DNA from 4 places in the Exiguobacterium sp. s189 genome. Region 2 is predicted to be linked to each of the others. Evidence: riboswitches for the same ligand, from Rfam matches in the RefSeq annotation. Region 2 holds a riboswitch; each other region holds the start of a gene.
The links. Region 2 has a riboswitch for thiamine pyrophosphate ahead of KNO99_RS12040 (Ykof family thiamine-binding protein). Riboswitches for the same ligand answer to the same signal wherever they lie in the genome.
Positions count from the first base shown of each region.

Region 1: it holds a riboswitch for thiamine pyrophosphate, as region 2 does, so the genes downstream of both, thiW (energy coupling factor transporter S component ThiW) here and KNO99_RS12040 (Ykof family thiamine-binding protein) in region 2, are expected to answer to the same signal.
Region 3: it holds a riboswitch for thiamine pyrophosphate, as region 2 does, so the genes downstream of both, thiT (energy-coupled thiamine transporter ThiT) here and KNO99_RS12040 (Ykof family thiamine-binding protein) in region 2, are expected to answer to the same signal.
Region 4: it holds a riboswitch for thiamine pyrophosphate, as region 2 does, so the genes downstream of both, tenA (thiaminase II) here and KNO99_RS12040 (Ykof family thiamine-binding protein) in region 2, are expected to answer to the same signal.

Region 1 covers NZ_JACSKM010000001.1:505,431-508,658, forward strand. Annotated here, with positions in the region: gene KNO99_RS02615 (AAA family ATPase) at 1-12, opposite strand, end outside; gene KNO99_RS02620 (hypothetical protein) at 108-797, shown strand; gene KNO99_RS02625 (hypothetical protein) at 871-1,611, shown strand; TPP riboswitch at 1,659-1,759, shown strand; gene thiW (energy coupling factor transporter S component ThiW) at 1,827-2,312, shown strand; gene KNO99_RS02635 (GNAT family N-acetyltransferase) at 2,341-2,817, opposite strand; gene KNO99_RS02640 (VOC family protein) at 2,936-3,228, shown strand, end outside.
Region 2 covers NZ_JACSKM010000010.1:6,471-9,698, forward strand. Annotated here, with positions in the region: gene KNO99_RS12030 (hypothetical protein) at 1-201, shown strand, start outside; gene KNO99_RS12035 (GTP-binding protein) at 313-1,512, shown strand; TPP riboswitch at 1,572-1,672, shown strand; gene KNO99_RS12040 (Ykof family thiamine-binding protein) at 1,755-2,345, shown strand; gene KNO99_RS12045 (ECF transporter S component) at 2,338-2,913, shown strand; gene KNO99_RS12050 (ABC transporter ATP-binding protein) at 2,906-3,228, shown strand, end outside.
Region 3 covers NZ_JACSKM010000002.1:294,841-298,068, forward strand. Annotated here, with positions in the region: gene KNO99_RS04315 (thiamine diphosphokinase) at 9-596, opposite strand; gene thiT (energy-coupled thiamine transporter ThiT) at 593-1,168, opposite strand; TPP riboswitch at 1,242-1,342, opposite strand; gene rpe (ribulose-phosphate 3-epimerase) at 1,363-2,019, opposite strand; gene rsgA (ribosome small subunit-dependent GTPase A) at 2,023-2,910, opposite strand; gene pknB (Stk1 family PASTA domain-containing Ser/Thr kinase) at 2,953-3,228, opposite strand, start outside.
Region 4 covers NZ_JACSKM010000001.1:463,353-466,580, forward strand. Annotated here, with positions in the region: gene thiD (bifunctional hydroxymethylpyrimidine kinase/phosphomethylpyrimidine kinase) at 1-462, opposite strand, end outside; gene thiM (hydroxyethylthiazole kinase) at 459-1,250, opposite strand; gene tenA (thiaminase II) at 1,247-1,921, opposite strand; TPP riboswitch at 2,010-2,114, opposite strand; gene KNO99_RS02350 (potassium channel family protein) at 2,241-2,645, shown strand; gene KNO99_RS02355 (hypothetical protein) at 2,653-2,805, opposite strand; gene KNO99_RS02360 (aminoglycoside 6-adenylyltransferase) at 2,856-3,228, opposite strand, start outside.

The DNA.
Region 1 (3,228 bases), on a different contig from region 2:
TTCCATGCCCATAAAATGACCTCCATTTTTTTGTCTTACTCAAACTTTACCTTTTTATGGTAAGATAAACAACAAATAGTCTGAACATTCAAAAAGGAGGTAACTTCTTGCGCTGGACGAACAAGTTTTTTCTCATGATTGCCGCTACACTCCTCGTCACCTTTACGATGATGATGGTTGCAACGAGTGTATTCGAATGGCTCTACAACCCGGAAACGATCCCCGTCGAGGAAAATAACAGTCCCCCGACTGATCTCCTATCGGATGAGGATGGAATTTTAATCGGTGAATCCAAAGCAGATTACCCGTTTGAATTGGATCCTCGAAAAGGAAAAATAAAACCTCTTGAGAGATTTACGGGCTCTGGAGAGTCCACACGACGAAATCTCGGTTTATTGGTCGCTTTGATTGCATTCTGTTTGCTCGGTTTTTATGTCTATCGAAAACGAAAGCAACGTTTGGCGCGCGCACGAGATCATGTTGATTCAAGCATAGACCCGCTTGTCGAATCGCTACTAAACAAGAACGCTTCTTCCGTTTCGACGCTCACAGCGTTCACGAACGTCCCGATTCGCGATGCACTGATCACATTCAACCAATCTCTCGTACCAGTCAAGCGATTGCGTGCTCATGAGACACTGCAAGAGTGGTTCCAACGCATCGATTTACCGATGAACCCGTCCGTTTATCATGCGGTCCGCTACGGAACATCCTCAGGCGTGACGATTTCTGAAGAAGACACACTCCACTTTAAGAGCACACTCGATCACTACGCGACACGTCCTCACCCCGAGTGAGAATGTGCACAGGTTCTACTTTTCATTCATGAATGATAAAATGGTGGAAAATGTCAGTTAAGGGGATGAAATCATGAGACGATGGGCGATATTCGGATTAGGTGCACTTTTACTCACAGGTTGTACGGATACGGTGGCAGACAATCCGATCCCGATCGAATCAACCGATGAACCCATCACTGAATGGACGCGCGAAGACTTTAAAGACGTCTATGACCAATATGAACAAACACAACCGCTCCTCGCTGCGCTCGAACAACAAGGCATCAAACCGTTCCGCGAGACGTTTGAACGCGTCATCATTGCCGGAAACGGGCTTGAGCACACATATGCAGATATTTATCCGTTCAAACTCGATGACGGGACGTATGCCACGGTATTCGACAGTCAGAACGGGACGTTGATTAACGGTTCCGAATCGGTCGCTCCGCTGTTTTGGCAAGAGGAGTCTTTCCTTCAGTATGTCGAAGAGATAGAGAATCGAAAATTTGGAACGAGTGCCCCGCCTACCGACGTCATCCTTACGCAGGATGAATTTCAATCCGTCTATGACCGCCATGCGTACACGTCAGCCCTCCTCGTCGAACTCGATGAAGCGGGTGTCGAACTGGCACGGGAACCAATCGACGATGTGATTATCGCCGGCAATGGCGTGACCGAAGTCACTGCCGACTTGTTCGTGTTCGATGTCGAGAACGGATATGCCATCGTATATGATCAAGATGGAGAAATATTAAAAGGTCCCGAATCCATCTCACCGCTCTTTTGGAACGAGAAGGACTATGAGGACCTATTAGCCAAGAATGAGGGATAATTCCGTCCCTTCTTTCCGATTTTAGTTATGCTATACTCAAGTCAATAAACGACCACTAGGGGAGCCTTCGGGCTGAGACGGCATTTGTGCCGGACCCTTCGAACCTGATCTGGCTCATACCAGCGTAGGGAAGTGGCTTGGGATACGTCTCTGTATGTCCACGCCATTTTTCCATCTGGAAACGTGGCGTTTTTATTTTTGAAAGGAGACTATTCATGCGTATTCAACAACTCACTTGGATGGCAATGCTCGTCGCCATCGCCGTCGTAGGCTCAATGTTCATCTCGATTCCCACAGGTGTCGCCCGCGCTTATCCGATTCAACATATGGTGAACGTGATTGCCGGAGTTACCGTCGGCCCAATCGGAGCCGTTCTCGTCGCTTTCGTGACCGGACTCATTCGCGTCATGACCGGCACAGGGTCACTGCTCGCATTCCCCGGTGGCATGATTGGTGCATTTCTTGCTGGTATGTTCTTCGTTCGCACGAACCGCGTCTATGCGGCCGCTCTCGGAGAAATCATCGGGACTGGGGTTATCGCTTCGTTGATTGCCGTCCCGTACGCAAAACTGTTGATGGGTTCGACGTTCGGTGCCTTCTTCTTCATTCCAGCGTTCCTTGCTTCTAGTTTGACAGGCGCGCTTCTCGGTTGGCTCGTCTTATCACGTGTCAAACAGTTGCGACCGAGCACACTCAAATAACGTATTTTGATTTAGGAATCCGACCGACTCATGACGGTCGGTTTTTTGTGTGAAAGACCCAGATTGCTTCGCCATTCGATTCATCGATTAAGCCGCTGTCGACAAACCCGTTCTTCGCATAAAATTGTTTCGCGGCTTCATTCTCTTGATGGAGGCTCAGAATGATATCATCCACATCGTACTCTGTCTGGATAAATTCCACTGCGGTGCGTAGACACTTCGTCCCGACGCCTTTCCCCTGTTCGTGTTGATCCATCATGAAACGATCGAGCCACACATAACGTTCTGTCTGATTTTCTGCTCCGACCATCATGAAGCCAACCGGTCGCTCACCGTCATAAAATGCATAGCTCTGCCAATTATATTTCGTATCCTCGACCATCTCTTGAAGCGACTCGGCATTCGTCTCGATGAATCGGGACTGTTTCTCGTCCACTGATAGAGTAATGATTGCCTCTCGATTGAATGCATCAATCGGCTGAATCGTGATTTCATTTCCTTTCATGCTTTCACCTCATTGATTTTCTCTCTCTTTCATACGCTTTCTCCCGTAAAAAGTTTCTTCCCCCGTATCTTCAAGATCATGCATTCGCTACACTAGAAATAGAAAGGGAGGTTATCATATGTTCCGAATCGGAAGTATCTTCATTCCCGTATCAGATGTCGAACAGTCCCTACACTGGTATACCACTTATTTTGATGCCAAAGAAATTGGTCGCTGGGAAGGAGGCATCGGTTTGTGTCTACCAGACGGTTCGACTCAGCTCGGATTGATCCAAACCTCGTCACCGCAACCCACAACGTTCAAAGATGCGTCAGGACAAGCCCATGTATATTTCAACGTCATTTGTGAAGACATTCATTTCGCGTATCAATCGTTCGAACAAGCAGGGTTGATTGCGACACCGCTTCACGA
Region 2 (3,228 bases):
ATTCAAAAGATCCAAGAAAACCGAGCGCGTGAAGAAGATCATTCGTACCTCGACCCGAAGTGGGATGAGGTGCCGAGCGTCGATTCAGACAAAGATGAGGATGAAGTCGGATTGACTCAACTCGACTCGATTTATCGGGCTGAATGGCAGGCGAACGCTTATCCGCGCTCGGAAGCCGAAAGAAGGGCACTTGAAGAATAAATTCCCACATATTCAAAAACACGTCGTTGGACGTGTTTTTTTGTTGACAAAAAGATGTTCCCATTCCATTATATAAAGAGTAATCATTACGATTTAAATGGAGGATATATCATGAAACGAATTCCAATTACGGTACTCTCGGGGTATCTTGGTAGCGGCAAGACGACGCTGCTTAACCACATCTTACATAACCGGGATCACAAGAAATATGCCGTCATCGTGAACGATATGAGTGAACTGAATATCGATGAGAAGTTGATCGAGCAGGGAGGATTCTCCCGGACCGATGAAAAATTAGTCGAACTTTCGAACGGATGTATCTGTTGCACGCTTCGCGAAGATTTGTTGACAGCCGTCTATGAATTAACGAAAGATCGTGAGCTCGACGGCATCATCATCGAGTCTTCTGGTATCTCTGAGCCGATTCCTGTTGCGCAGACGTTCACGTATGCCGATGACGCGCTCGGAATCGATTTGACGAGCCGTGTCTATATCGATGCGATGGTCACGGTCGTTGATGCGTACCGCTTCTTCAAAGATTTCAATTCCGGTGAATCGCTTATGGAACGCCAACAAGCCGTCGATACAGGTGACGTACGTGAAGTCGTCGACCTTCTCGTCGACCAAGTCGAGTTTGCGGACATCATCGTATTGAACAAGGCGGACAGGGTATCTGAAGAAGAACTGCAGGAAATGAAGGGCTTACTGAAAACGCTCAATCCGAGTGCTAAGTTGTTGACGTCGACCTACTCGAATGTGGCGTTAGATGACCTGCTTGACGTCCGGTTGTTCAATTTTGACCAAGCGATGCGCGCTGCAGGTTGGATTCAAGAACTCGAGTCGGAAGAACATACGCCGGAAACGGAAGAGTATGGCATCAGCTCGTTCGTTTACCGTCGGCGTCGACCATTCCATCCTGAGCGTTTGATGAATTGGATGGAACATTACCCTGAAGAAATCGTTCGTGCCAAAGGTTTCTTGTGGATTGCGACACGAAACGACCTTGCTTGTCTGTTTTCACAAGCTGGGTATGCATCAACGCTCGAACATGCGGGGCGTTGGTTAGCGACACTTCCGGAGAGCGAACGAGAGGCTATGTTTGCAACCGAACCGGAACTGCGCGAAGACTACATCGAACCGTACGGAGACCGACAGAACGAATTGGTCCTCATCGGTCAACGAATGGACCGTGAGACGGTCGAGCGGTCACTTGACGCTTGCTTGTTGACGGATGAGGAGATGGAAGCATCGTGGGATTCGTTCCATGACCCGCTCCCTGGTACAGGTCAATTCGTCACATATTCAGATTGACCGTTTACAAAGCTTCGAAACATCGCTATACTGTGACTGCATAAGTAACCGCATATTAATGACTGCACTAGGGGTGCTTCGGCTGAGATGAGAGCATGGCTCCGATCCCTTATAACTCGATCCAGATAATACTGGCGTGAGGAAGTGCGGCACTTTCTCTATGCAAGTTTGTATAGATTTTGCTGCTGCATTCTCATGAATGCGGCTTTTTTTATGCAAACACATTTAGAGGGGGAAATAGAATGAATGAATCATGTGGTACGAGTCCGATTGTCGGGTTTCGATTCACACTAAGCCCGATGACAGACGATTTTGTCGGGACAATCAAAGGTGCACTAAAACGAACGGATCTGTCAGGTGTGTGGAGACATACGGATGATGTGTCTACGGTCATCCGTGGACAAGTCGAGCACGTGTTTGACGTCGCTCGAACGGTGTTGAGTCTTGCTTCGGAGGAAGGAAAGCACGTCTCGATGAGCGGAACGTTCTCTGTCGGTTGTCCGGGAGATTCGACGGGAGACGAGGCACTCGAGGCTCCGAGCGAACCATCAAACAGTGCATCAAGAGACCAGTATGTGTCTTCGCAGTTCGCACTCTATCCGATGGGTGCTGACAATTATATGGAGCTTATCTATGAGGAAATCGAGCAAGCAAAACAGGCTGGTGTCTATAACGAGTCGATGCATTATGCATCAGGCATCCACGGAAACTTAGATGACGTGTTCTCATACTACGAGGCGGCCTTTAAGCGGACGCGCGAAAAGAACCGACATGTTGTCATGACGGTGACGTTCAGCGTAAATAGTCCGTCACATGGAGGGCGACATGCTTAAATCGTGGAAATTGAAAGAAGTCGTCCTCGTCTCCGTATTATCTGTTGTCTTCGCGGTCGTCTATTTATTGTTCGTTCATATCGGTAACTTGTGGGCAGGGTTGATCGGTCCCATCGCCTACGAGTGGATCTTTGGCATCTGGTTTATCGTATCGATTATCTCGGCATACATCATTCGTAAACCGGGGGCAGCATTCATCTCAGAAGTGATGGCCGCAACGATTGAGATGTTGATTGGCAATGCCATTGGACCGCGCATCATCTTGGTCGGCATCGTACAAGGTTTAGGGGCAGAAGCCGTCTTTGCGATGACGGGCTATAGACGTTATGAGCTATGGGTTCTCATGCTGGCCGGATTTGGGTCGGCTGTCACGAGTTTCGTCTATACATATTTCATGAGTGGCTTCGCGATGTTAGAGCCAGGCTATGTGGCGACGATGTTCGGGCTGAGAGCCGTCAGTGGGATGGTCATCGCTGGAATCGGTGGGAAGTTGCTCAGTGACCTATTGCTGAAGACAGGATCACTTCGCGGTTATGCGATTTCACGAAGTGGGAACGTCCATGGTTGAGACAGAGTCACTTCATTTTCGATTCCCAGAGAGTTCTGAGGCGATTCTTAAGGATGTCACGGTATCGGTTCGGCAAGGTCGTACGATGTTATCTGGAGCGAGTGGGAGCGGGAAATCGACGCTTCTCGCGCTATTCAACCGTCTCTATCCGGAGAATTGTGACGGAATCCTTGATGGTAGACTCGAACTACTTGGACGATCATACGACGACTATGCACCTGGCGAGATCAATCAGCAGGTCGGAACGGTGTTTCAAGACCCGGATACGCAATTTGTCATGGAGCGGGTGGAAGAAGAACTGATTTTCACACTTGA
Region 3 (3,228 bases), on a different contig from region 2:
TTTTTTGCTTATTTTTTAATGATCATGACGAGAACCATTCCTTGATGGACCGTCAATCGGGCAGACGCTTCGGTCCATTCATTCGAAATCGTCAACGCCTCCCCACTCTTGACCTCATGATGGTCGAGTGGATACTTGACACCTTCAATCGAGATCGTGGCCGTCTTCCAAGGCATGAAGGAAAGATAGTGCCCGTCTCGCTTCATAATGACCTCGCTACCTGTTCTCACGAGATAAACCGTTTGACCATCTCCGTGAAGAACCATCTCCGGATACGCTTCAAGTAAGCCGACGTTCGCAAACGTCATATCGATGCGTCCGCCTAAGCCACCGTATACATCCATCCGTGTCGCCCCGCGTTCTCTCGCGAACGCTAATGCAATCTCTAAGTCCGTCACGTCTTTCTCCGAAGGATAGCGTAGCGCCTCCTCAGGCGGTAGTCCTTTAAACGAATCAAAGTCCCCGACCACGACGTCTGGCATGATCCCTTCATCTAATAATCTTTGATATCCACCATCGACACCGATGACAAAATCGGCATCACGCGGTAAGTCCGGAATGGGTTCCGGACTCGCCGCGACGATCAATATATTCATTGACGGAGATCCCGTGTCGCCACACGCGTGAAACGTGGTGCTGTCGTGAAGAGGAGCACCAACACGATGGCTGAGATGACAAAGGATGGTGCCATATACGTAGCATTATAGCCTAGTGAATAGGCAACGACCGGACCTTCTGCATATTCAGCAAAGAAGACAATTCCCGAGATGACGTGCGCCGCGTATCGTAACATCGAACCAAGGAGCGCCCCGAGTACTAAATAAGTGGCAAGCGTCTTCGTCGCCCCGTTGCTCGCAGCTTGCTTCACACGCCCCGCGAACACTCCAGCCATTCCGACGAGACCATAAGCGACCGTATAGTCGAGCAGGAATTGTACAGGCGTGAAAATATAGGCACCGAACAAGAGTTGAAGTGTCCCAACGAGGGCACCTGTCGCGAGACCACCTTTTAATCCGTGGCGGAATGCCATCACAAAGATCGGGAGCATCGCTAAACTGATGGATCCCCCTTGTGGCAAACGGTATGGAATGAGCAAATCAAAAATGAGCCCGAGCGCTGCAAACAATGAAATTTCAATGAGCGCTTGTAATTTGAAACGTGATTTCATCTTTCTTCCTCCTTTATTTGGTTGAACGACAAAAAGCAGCATGACGTAAACGCCATGCTGCTTGGATTCGCAACGTGCATTTTCGCCACATCCCTACGTCCGTGTGAACGGAACAGGTTCAAAGGGTTAGCGTATGCCTCTCAGCCACATCATGTGACACCCCTTGCGACTCTATCTTGTTGTTCTATCGTCGATTATACACGAGATGCGCCACGAATGCTATCGATGGCTGCTTTATAATCTGGTTGATTATAGATGGCTGATCCCGCAACAAGGACATCAGCCCCTGCGTCGATGCAATATTTTGCCGTTTCCGCGTTGACACCACCATCGATTTCAATCTCGAAATCAAGCTGACGGTCTTGGCGGAGCTGACTGAGTGCTGAAATTTTCGGTACGACCGATTCGATGAAGGCTTGTCCCCCGAACCCTGGGTTGACGGTCATGAGCAATACCATGTCGACGTCCGCAAGCACGTGCTCAATCGTCGAGAGCGGTGTATGCGGGTTCAAGACGACTCCGCATTTTGCGCCAGCCGCTTTGATTTGTTGCAAGACGCGATGCAAATGGTTCGTCGCTTCCACGTGAACGGTCACGATGTCCGCACCCGCTTTCACGAAGTCTTCGACATAACGTTCCGGTTGGTCAATCATCAAATGCACATCGAGGACCATGTCTGATTTTTTACGCAAGCTTGCGAGGACCGGCAGACCAATCGAGATGTTCGGCACGAACTGTCCGTCCATGACGTCAAAATGGATATAGTCCGCTCCCGCTTCTTGGACAGCTTTCACTTCCGCCTCCAAATTGGCAAAGTCGGCCGCTAAAATAGATGGTGCAATTTTAATCATCTGTCAATACCTCCGTTTTCGATCGTTTAACTCCTCCATAAAGGTAACATAATTCTCGTACCTTGTTGAAGCGATTTCACCATTTTCAACGGCTTGTTTGATGGCACATCCCGGTTCATTCAGGTGAGCACATCCGCGGAACTTACAATCGTCATGGCGTTCCACGAAATCAGGGAAGCACCATCTGAGTTCATCTGCCTCAAGTTCTTGAGGAAACTCCAAGCTTGAAAATCCAGGTGTGTCGGCAACAAGACCGTCCGCTAATTGAATTAACGTCACGTGACGCGTCGTATGCTTTCCTCGACCGAGTGATTTAGAGATTTCCCCTGTCGCCAACTCGAGCTCTGGCGCGACAGCGTTAAGTAACGAACTTTTTCCGACACCGGTCTGACCGGCGAAGACACTCGTCTTCTCTTTGAAAAGACCGCGCACTTCATCCACTCCGTGAGCATGCTCCGTCGATGTCTCAATCACGTCATATCCGATGGCCCGGTAACGTGCAATCGCTTCTTGTATCGGCTCGACTTCATGTTCATCGAGCAAGTCCATCTTCGTCAAGACGATGATCGGATGAATTTGCTTTGACTCGATGAGGACGAGGAAACGATCGAGTAAATGATACGAAAACGCCGGTTCTTTTACTGAAAAGAGGAGGAACGCCTGATCGATATTGGCAATCGGCGGGCGAACGAGGTGGTTTTGACGCTCTTCCACCTCTAAAATATAGCCGGTCCCATCTTCTTGATCTTGAATCACCACATCATCGCCGACGACCGGTGAGATGTTGCGCTTTCGAAAGTTTCCTCTGGCCCGACAACGAATCTCTTGATTCGTCTCGGTCATCACATCGTAAAACCCGCCTTGAAGGCGAATGATTGTTCCTTTCATTATGACTACCTCCTTTAAAAAAGAGGTGACGACACCGTCACCTCTTTATTGTGCCTCTTCAGCTTGTGCATATGTGACTGAATCTGTTCGGACAATCTCACCATCGACTTCAATCGTCGCCGTCCCGACTTCGTCAGGGGCAATGACGAGCGTATACGAATACGTTGTCGTCTCTGTGATTTGATCACGAAGCACCTCAATCTCACCACGTGCGTCAACCGTACGAATCACGACTTCGACCGTCTTCGGCTTCTTGTCTTTGTCCGGTTGTTCGACTTCTACGGTCACTTCACGTTCAATCGAAACATCAGTCGGTTCAAC
Region 4 (3,228 bases), on a different contig from region 2:
TGCCTCTGTTCGAATCTCGATTCCGGCCAATACCTCTGCCTCAGGGATATTTGGCGTCACGACCGTCGCATACTGCAACAGCTTCGTCCGAAGTGCCTCGATTGCACTAACTTGCAACAAAGAAGCGCCCCCTTTCGCCACCATGACAGGATCGACGACGACGTGTTGGAAACGATGACGTTCAAGTGCTGCGGCTACCGCTTCAATCCGCTCCGCATCTACCAACATGCCGGTCTTACATGCTGTAATCTGAAAGTCATTGGCCACTGCATCGATTTGCCGAGTGATCATTTCCGGGGAAATTGCTTCAATCCCGTGCACGCCGAGTGTATTCTGGGCTGTGATGGCGGTAAGTACACTTGTCCCGAACGCACCGAGCTCTTGAAACGTTTTTAAGTCGGCTTGAATACCAGCTCCGCCCCCTGAATCAGATCCTGCAATCGTCAAGACTTGTGGTCTCATGAGGTCGACACCTCGATTCGATTCGTCGGGATTGTATATTGCGTCAATTGATGGAGGGCATTTAAAAAGTGAATCGGAAAATCTCCTGGTCCTTCTGCCCGTTCACTCGCCAACTCCCCGCAATAGGCATATCCTGATACGGCTGTCACCGTCGCCTTGAGGGCATTCTTTTCGACCGCTAGACATGCTCCGACGACCGCACTGAGTAAGCATCCCGTACCGGTCGTATCGGTCATTCGTTTCGTCCCACCATGAACTTCTATGACGACACTTCCGTCGCTGACCATATCTTCTTTTCCGGTCACGGCCACGACACATCCATATCGTTTCGCCGCTTCGAGTGCCAATTGATTTGGTTCATACGCCCCGTCACCCGCATCCACACCTCGCGCTGTCCAATCAACGCCAATCAATGTGGCAATTTCTCCTGCATTTCCACGAATGACCGATACACGGACGTGGCGAAGGATCCGCTCGACGACATCTCGGCGGAACGATGTCGCCCCGACTCCGACCGGATCGAGCACGACCGGACACCCCGCTTCATTTGCAGCTTGTCCTGCACGAATCATCGTCGCTTCCGTCATCGTCCCAAGTGTCCCGATGTTTAACACGAGCGCATCGCTCACAAACGTCATCTCTGCCACTTCTTCAATCGCATCTGCCATGACGGGAGAGGCACCGATGGCGAGCAGTCCATTCGCCGAAAAGTTGGCGACAACCGTGTTTGTGATGTTGTGAATCAACGGTTCCTGCTTTCGAATCTCACTCCAAATTTCATGTCTCATTGGTTGACCTCCTGTGACAACGTCCAAGATTCGAGCGTCCATGCCATTTCCCAGAAGGCGACTTCGTAATAGCAACTCTTCAAGAAGAGTTTTGTGTAACGAAGCCGTTCTTCTTCTGTCGCTTGTCCAGCCAATTCATCCAACCGATCAATCTGTTCTTCCACTAACTCACGGAACCACTCCGAACCGTACGTCGCAATCCAAGCTGAATAAATCGGATGGTCGGGTCGTTTATCTTTTAAGCGTTCACCGATTTCGTAATACACCCAATAACACGGAAGGATTGACGCCAATACGTCACCGAGTGTCGGTCCTGCCTGTTGCATATGAAGCGCATACGCGTAAGCGGTCGGTGCCGGCTCGAATGTCGCCAGTTCAACATCCGTCACGTTGAGCATCGTAAAGAACTCACGATGAAGTGAGAGTTCCGCCTCGATCGTGTGTAAGGCATGTGTCAAAAAGCGACTCGATAGTTCCATTGTCGGTGCGAGCGTCGCCCCTTTGGCCTGCACTTTTGAGAATTGATTCAAGTAATACGAATCTTGCATGACGTAATGTCTAAACTTTTTCTCATCGAGTGTTCCTTCTCCGAGTGAACGGACGAACGGATGATGAAAGCTTGCTTCAAACAATCCATCCGCTTCCTGACGTAAGTGATCTGTAAATTTCATAACAACTCCCCCTTATAACAGATAAAAAGACGCCGCCTCCCATAACGGAAGCGGCGTCTCGAACAGTCATATCTAGGTGAAGCCATATGAGTCGTCTCGCCCACTTCCCTACGCTAGCGTGAACTAGATCAGGTTCGAAGGGTCTGGACCTTGTCCATCTCAGCCGCGTGACGCGACTCCCCTAGTGGCAAACATTATGAAATTCAGTCGTCTTCGACCACATTCTATCAATCTTTTCATCAATTGCAAACCTTTTCCGATTCTGTTTCTCATTTTCTGCTTCGGGAATGGGTAAGTGAATCTATTGTGCGAAAGGGAGATGTTCAGATTGAATCCGATTTTACTAATCATTGCGTTACTTTTCATCAGTTTGAACGTATTTTGGTTTTTCAAACGTCAAACATACAAGCAAACAGGATTTGACGGGAGATTGTTCGCTCAGTTGTTCGTTAGCCTATTTGGAGTCATGTTAGGATTCACATTGATTTATTATGCTTTGTCTCGTGATTCAGTCATTCTTGTGACTTCACTCGAATCCATGAATACCGTTGAACCGACTTGGGAAAACCTCCTGTATTTCAGCGGGGTCACTTTATTATCAATCGGATTTGGTGATTTGTTGCCGATTGGTTTGACCCGATTATTCGCCATCATCGAAGGCGCCATCGGCATTTTGTTACCGAGTGCCTTCTTCATCAAATCGATGTATCAAAAAGACAAGTGAACATGTCCTAGCGCCCCGTGATGAGTAAGAACATATTAAATGCGACGAGACCAAGGGGAAGCATCGCGACCAAAATGATCGGCCATTTCTTTAAACGAATGCCGACAAAGAGGACAAGACTTCCGACTAAAAGGGCAATAAATGTCGTATATGGGTTCATGAAAAAACGCTCCTTTCTCTATAAGGAGCGTTTCCCGGCTCACGGCCTCATTAATCGTTCGAATGTCGAAGTGTTGCACATGCGGCACGGACGCGTCTGGCTTCTTCTTCCCGGAAGACGAAATCACCTTGTTCCGCGACACGTTGTGCACAAAAGAAGAAGAGTGATTGCAGGCGATCATGCGTGTCTTCGATTGCGCTCAGCTCAGCCGAGGCATACGTCGCCGTGAGCATCTCCCACAATTCTTCTGGCAAGTGGTCGCGCATCCCGTCGCCCGACTTCCCGAGATTCACAGAAAAGTTCGTCGCATAGCCGATATTCCATTGCATCATCTGACGGAGCATATTTCGCATGATGTCGAGATGATCGAGCGCGTATAACACCTGGTGTCGTTTGATTCCTTTGACAACATAGAGTGACACC